2 regions of the Actinoplanes sp. NPDC049265 genome follow, and region 1 is predicted to be linked to the other one. Evidence: riboswitches for the same ligand, from Rfam matches in the RefSeq annotation. Region 1 holds a riboswitch; the other holds the start of a gene.
What was found. Region 1 has a riboswitch for thiamine pyrophosphate ahead of ACGFIO_RS25230 (thiamine phosphate synthase). Riboswitches for the same ligand answer to the same signal wherever they lie in the genome.

Region 1 (3,377 bases):
GGGCATCGGCGCCGCCGCTCGACGATTTCCTCCGCTCGACCATGGACGGGCTGGCCTTTCAGGAGGTGCTCGACCTCGCGCCGCCGGCCCGCTCCGTCGCCTCGCTCGACAAGGAAGCGGCGCCACGGGTCAAGGCCCTGGCCGATCCGCAGCCGATCTCACAGCAGCCGCAGATCGACGCCACGGTCCTCGAACTGGACGGTGACGGCCGGATCACGGGCTCGGCCACGGTGCTGATGAGCCCGCAGTACCCGAACGGCGTGATCGTGCCGGTCGACGACAACCAGCACACGACTGCCGTGCGGTGGCGGCAGTGGGACGACGCTGGTTGGTACGCGAACCACGCGCAGGGGACGATCGACGTGGTGCCGGGGCGGGAGAACGCGCCGCTGGACTTCATGTCGCCATACCCGGCCTCGGTGCTCAAGCTGATGGTCGGCTTCGGTGTGCTGCGGCTGGTTGACCAGGGCACGATCGCGCTGGACGACACGTACGCCTACGAGCCGGCCACGATCAGCTCGCTGTGCGGGCCGGCCAGCCGCGGCACGATCCGCGACTACCTCGACAAGTCGCTGACCGAGTCGTCCAACGCCGCCAGCTGCGCCCTGATCAAGATGCTGTGGGACCACAACGCGGTCGCCGGCCTCAACCAGTCGTTCCAGGACCTCGGCCTGGAGACGTTGCAGCTCAAGAACACCAACCCGGTCAACGGTGGGCGGTGGGGCAACCCGGTCACGATGAGCTCGCTGGACACGGCGAAGCTGCTGGCCATCGTCAACGGCGGGCCGGGCACGCTGTGGACCACCCCGGCCGGTATGCCGGTGACCCGCGACGTGCTGTCCGACGCGTCGCGCGAACTGTTCCTCCGCGAGCTCGGTGACCAGGGCTGGAACTGGATGCTGTCGACGCCGAACTACTGCGGGCGGGACTACCCGGCGGCGGGCATCCCGCAGCGGGTCGCCGACCGGTGGATCGGCCCGGACGGCAAGGTCACGGTGGCCGGTTCGGCCTTCGGGCAGGACGTACGGCCGTGCAACGAGGCGGCCGAGGTGACCTTCGCGCACAAGCCGGGATGGGTGAACAACACCGGCTCGGACGCGGGCATCGTGAAGTCGCTGCCCGGCAAGGCCGAGCGGCACTACATCATCGCGGTCTTCTCCAACCTGGGCGACCAGTACCAGGACCCGGGCCGTCCGGCGACCCCGCCGGGCACCGTTCCGGTCGAGTACACGCAGAAGTTCGCGCAGCTCGGCGCGGCTCTGGACGGGTTCGAGGCCGCGCGCGGCTGACCGCTGTTCCTGGGGTCTGGCTGGTGGAGCGGCCCTGACTGATCCACCAGCCAGACCCTAGCCATTGTCGTTCCAGGGGGTTATGGTCCGAGGAGAACCAACCCCACGGGAGTCCGGTGCACCGGGCTGAGAGGGGGGCTGACGCGGCCCCCGACCGTCGAACCTGATCCGGATCATGCCGGCGCAGGGAGGAGCGATGGTGGAGCCTATCTTTCCCCGGCTGCACGTGGTGACCGCGTCGTTGCCCGTTGTCGAAGCTGTGTTGTCGGTGTCGCCGCGGGTGGCGATCCAGGTCCGCGTCGACGATGCGCTCACCGACCGCGATGCCTACGCGTTGACCGTCGCCGCGCTGGCGCGATGCCGCGAACGCGGGGCGATGTGCCTGGTCAACGATCGGCTCGACGTGGCCGTGGCGGCGGGCGCGGACGGCGCGCACGTGGGCGCCGACGATCTGCCGCCGGCCGCCGCGCGTAAGGTGCTCGGGCCGTCGGCTGTGCTCGGGGTGACGTTGCGGGCGCCGGCCGTGGTGCCCGAGGCGTCGTATTTCGGGGTCGGGCCGGCGTTCGCCACCTCCACCAAGGACGGTCTGCCTGATCCGATCGGGCCGCCGGGGGTGGGGGCGGTGGCGGAGGCGGCGACGATCCCGGTCATCGCGATCGCGGGGGTGACGCCGTCGCGGGTGCCGTCGCTGTTGGCCGTGGGCGCCTACGGGGTGGCGGCGGTCGGGGCGATCGCACGTGACCCGGTCGGGGCGACGAGGGAGTTCCTCGAGGCGCTGTCATGAAGTGCGCGGTGGTCGGTGGCGGGATCATCGGCCTGTCGATCGCGTGGCGACTCGCCGGGCGCGGGGTCGACGTGGAAGTCCATGACGCGGGCGTGCCGGGGGCGTGGTTCGTCGCGGCGGGGATGCTGGCTGCGGGGAACGAGGCGACGTGGGAATCGCGTGAGCTCGGTGCGTTGATGCGGGAGTCGGCGCGGCGGTGGCCCGGATTCGCCGCATCGCTGGGCCTGCCGGTGCCGGAGGGCGGGACGCTGGTGGTCGCCCTGACCGCCGATGACGCGGCCGAGGCGGGCCGCGAGTGGGATCGCCGGCCGGCGGGGGAACCTGCGGGCGGGTGCGAGTGGGATCGCCGGCCGGCGGGGGAACCTGCGGGCGGGCGTGAGCGGGATCGTCAACCGGCTGCGGAACCCGAGGGTGGGCGCGGGGGCGGGCGGCTCGGGCCGAGTGCGTTGCGGGAGTTGGAGCCGGCTCTGTCGCCGCGGGTGCGAGCCGGATGTCACCTGCCCGACGACCGGCAGGTCGACCCGCGGAAGGTGGTCGCCGCGCTGCGGGAACGGCTTCCGCTCGTACCCGGCACGGTTGAAGATCTTGGTTCTCTGGATGCGGACCAGGTCGTCGTCGCGGCCGGGACCGGGACGGCGGCGCTGACCGGACTGCCGGTGCGGCCGGTCAAAGGGGAACTGCTGCGGCTGCGCGGGGAACCCGGCCTGCTGCGGCACGTGATCAGCGGGTACGCCGACGGGCGACGGGTCTACCTGGTGCCGCGGGCCGACGGGGAGATCGTGGTCGGCGCCACCCAGGACGAACGCACCGACGACACGGTGACCGCCGGGGCCGTGCTCGACCTGCTGCGCGCCGCCATCGACCTGGTGCCCGCGCTGGCCGACTGCGCTATCACCGAGACGCTGGCCGGGCACCGGCCGTCCACACCGGACAACGCGCCGCTGCTCGGCCGCCTGGACGACCGCACCGTGGTGGCCGCCGGGCACCACCGCAACGGCGTACTCCTCGCGCCGGTCACCGCCGACCTGATCGCCGACCTGGTCGTGACCGGGACGGCCGGCCCACTCCTCGAGCCCTTCGCCCCCGGGAGATTCGCATGACCATTCTCGTGAACGGTGACCAGGCGACCTTTCCACCCGACGCCACCGTGGCCAGCCTCGTGGCCGGGCTCACCCGGGCCGAACGGGGCGTCGCCGTCGCGCTCAACGGCGAGGTCGTGCCCCGGTCGGAGTGGGCCGGCACCGGGCTGAGCGACGGCGACCGGGTCGAGGTGCTGACCGCGGCCCAGGGAGGGTGACGTGGAG
Region 2 (3,377 bases), on a different contig from region 1:
CAGCGCGACCACGTACGTGTCCTTCTGGAACGCCGTGGTCTTGGGAAAGCCGCTGCTGAAGGGGAGGGTGAGCAGGAAGGCGAAGAGGATCTGGACGCCGGTCTGCGCGACCCGCAGCTCCTGCAGGAGGTCACCGAAGTTGCGGTCCCAGCGCTTCTTCTCCGACTCGTCCGGGATGCTCTTCTTCTCCTCGGCCATGGGCAGCCGCTTTCCCAGGTCAAGCCGTGATCAAACGCCCATCCGGGCCAGCGCGGCGTCGGCCAGCGCGTCCGGCGCCTCCTCGGGCACCCAGTGGGTGACCCCCTTGAACGCGACCAGCCGGTAGTCGGCGTCGACCCAGTCGGCGGTCCGCAGCGCGGCGGTCAGCCCGACCACCGGGTCCTTGTCGGCCCACACGTACGTGGTGGGCACCTGGATCGTGCCGACACCGGCCAGCACCTGCCGATCCAGGGCGCGGTACCAGTTCAGGCCGCCGGTCAGCCGGCCCGGTTCGCGCATGGCGTCGGCGTACAGCCGGGCCCGTTCCCCGATCGCGGCCATCATCTGCCGCAACACCAGGCCGTCGCGGGCCAGCAGCAGGCGCTCGGCGATCCGGGAACGGAAGACACCCATGTACGCGAACCGCGCCCGCTGCGACGCCCGGACCCGCAACGCCAGCGCGAGGGCCCGCGGGTGCGGTACCGACACCGCGGTCAGGGTCGACACGCGATCTTGATGAAGGGAGGCCAGCAGCCAGCCGACCTGAGCACCCCAGTCATGGCCGATCACGTGCGCCTTCTCGATGCCGAGAGCGTCCAGGATCGCCACCGCGTCGGCCACCGGCTCGTCCAGCCGATAGGCGGACACCTCGGCGGGACGGGCGCCGGGAGCGTATCCGCGCTGGTCGTAGCGGTACGTCCGGAGGCCGGCGGCGTGCAGGCGGGGCAGCATCGGCTCGAACTCCCGATGGTCCTGCGGGAAGCCGTGCAACAGCAGCACCGGGGTGCCGTCCTCCGGTCCTTCGACGACCACGTCAAACGTCAGTCCACGTGCCTCGACCCGCATGTGAGGGGGCTCCCTTCCCGGTACAGCCGTACGGTGTTAGCTTCATCGAAACACAGCAAGTGACATCTCTTCACGACGGCCCAGACCGCCTGCATCCGCGCCGGCCGGCCGCAATCAAGGTAGGTCGTGAAGAGATGTCATCCGACAGGGGAGCGCGCAGCGCTGAGAGTGCGGGGTCAAGCCCGCAGACCCTCGAACCTGATCCGGGTAATGCCGGCGCAGGGAGTTGGAGGATTCCATGAGTCGTTGGCGGACCATCGACATCGTCATCGCGGCCGTCATCGCCGTCGCGTTCGGCGTCATCTTCTGGGCCTGGAACATCCTGTGGGGCGCCACCGGCGGCGCCTTCGCGTTCTTCCCGCCCGCGCAGACGCTGCTCTACGGCGTCTGGCTGATCCCCGCCGTGCTGGCCGGCCTGATCATCCGCAAGCCCGGCGCGGCCCTGTTCACCGAGGCCGTCGCCGCGACCATCTCGGCCCTGCTCGGCGCCCAGTGGGGTGCCGTGATCATCCCCCAGGGCCTGGTCCAGGGGCTGGGAGCCGAGCTGGCCTTCGCGATCCTGCTCTACCGCTCCTGGCGGCTGCCCGCGGCGCTGCTGGCCGGGCTGCTCACCGGCGTCGGCGCGGCCGTGTTCGACTTCTTCGTCTGGAACGGCGGCTACGACCTGGTCGACTACCGCATCCCGTACGCCCTGCTGACCGTCGTCAGCAGCACCGTCGTGGCCGGGCTGGGCAGCTGGGCGCTGGTCAAGGCCCTGGCACCGACCGGCGTGCTGGACCGCTTCGGCGCCGGGCGGGAACGCGCGCTTGTCTGAGGTCGTCCTCCGCGGGTTCGGCTGGCGGCATGCCGGCCGGCGCGCGTGGGCGGTGCGTGAGGTCGACCTGACGATCGCCCACGGCCAGCGGGTGCTGCTGCTCGGGCCGTCCGGTGCGGGCAAGAGCACACTGCTGGCCGCGCTGGCCGGGCTGCTGCCGGAGGACTCGGGCGAGGCGGCGGGCGCGGTCGAGATCGACGGACTGGAACCGCGCAAGGCCCGCGAGCACGTCGGGCTGCTGTTCCAGGATCCGCAGACCCAGCTGGTGATGGCCCGCAGCGGCGACGACGTGGCCTTCGGGCTGGAGAACCGCGGGGTGCCCGGCACCGACATCTGGGCGCGGGTCAGTGACGCGCTGGATCGCGTCGGGTTCCCGTACCCCCTCAGCCGGCCCACCTCGGCGCTCTCCGGCGGCGAAGCGCAACGGCTTGCCCTGGCCGGTGTCCTCGCCCTGCGGCCCGGGCTGCTGCTCCTAGACGAGCCCACCGCCAACCTCGACCCGGCCGGTGCGGCGCTGATCCGCGAGGCGCTGACCCGGGCGGTCGGCCGCGACACCACGATGATCCTGGTCGAGCACCGGGTCGCGGAGTCGCTGCCGCTGATCGACCGCGTCGTCGTGCTCGAGCCGGGCGGCGGGGTGCGCGCCGACGGCCCGCCCGAGGCCGTTTTCGACCAGCTCGGCGACGCCCTCGCCGAGGAGGGGGTGTGGGTGCCGGGCCGGTCGCTGCCCCGGCACGAGGCCGTTTTTCCGCCCGGAGCCCCTCTGGTACGCGCGAAGCACGCCTCGTACACCGATCGTCTGGCCCCGGTCTCGCTCGAAGCCCACGAGGCGTCGATCCTGGCCGTGACCGGGCCCAACGGCGCCGGCAAGTCGACCCTGGCCCTGCTGCTGGGCGGCCTGCTCCGGCCGACGTCGGGCACCGTCTGGGCGGCGCCCGGAGGCTCACCCGCGAAATGGCGTGCCGGTGACCTCGCCGCTCGGATCGGATCGGTCTTCCAGAACCCGGAACATCAGTTCGTGACATCCCGGGTCCGCGACGAGCTGGCCGGTCCCCGGGCCGACGAACTCCTCGCCCGGCTCCGGCTCGCCCACCTCGCCGACGCCAACCCGTACACGCTCTCGGGCGGCGAGGCCCGGCGACTCAGCGTGGCCACCGCCCTGGCCCGCGCCCCGCGCCTGCTCGTCCTCGACGAACCGACCTTCGGCCAGGACCGCCGCACCTGGATCGAGCTGGTCGCCCTGTTCGCCTCGCTCCGGGACGAAGGGCACGGCATCGTCGCCGTCACCCACGACGCCGACTTCGTTTCCTCATCGGCGGATCGAACGTTCGTCCTCGCATGACCCCGGTGCTGGCCCGCCGCAACCCGGTCGCCAAACTGGCGGCCGCGCTGCTCTTCGCCCTTCCCCTGGTGTCCACACTGGACCCGCTCACGCCCGCCATCGGCGTGGCCGTCGAACTCGCCGTCCTGCCGCTGTTCGGCGTCTCGGCCGGCGAACTGTTCCGGCGGGCGTGGCCGC

Region 2: linked by a shared signal. The riboswitch ahead of ACGFIO_RS35295 (ECF transporter S component) and the one ahead of ACGFIO_RS25230 (thiamine phosphate synthase) in region 1 are both predicted to bind thiamine pyrophosphate.

Annotation. Positions count from the first base shown of each region.
Region 1 is NZ_JBICSP010000011.1:95,155-98,531, reverse strand. It holds gene ACGFIO_RS25235 (serine hydrolase) at 1-1,289, shown strand, start outside; TPP riboswitch at 1,385-1,496, shown strand; gene ACGFIO_RS25230 (thiamine phosphate synthase) at 1,486-2,073, shown strand; gene ACGFIO_RS25225 (FAD-dependent oxidoreductase) at 2,070-3,173, shown strand; gene thiS (sulfur carrier protein ThiS) at 3,170-3,370, shown strand; gene ACGFIO_RS25215 (thiazole synthase) at 3,372-3,377, shown strand, end outside.
Region 2 is NZ_JBICSP010000020.1:55,609-58,985, forward strand. It holds gene ACGFIO_RS35285 (DUF6328 family protein) at 1-198, opposite strand, end outside; gene ACGFIO_RS35290 (alpha/beta fold hydrolase) at 229-1,044, opposite strand; TPP riboswitch at 1,181-1,286, shown strand; gene ACGFIO_RS35295 (ECF transporter S component) at 1,283-1,858, shown strand; gene ACGFIO_RS35300 (ABC transporter ATP-binding protein) at 1,851-3,200, shown strand; gene ACGFIO_RS35305 (energy-coupling factor transporter transmembrane component T family protein) at 3,197-3,377, shown strand, end outside.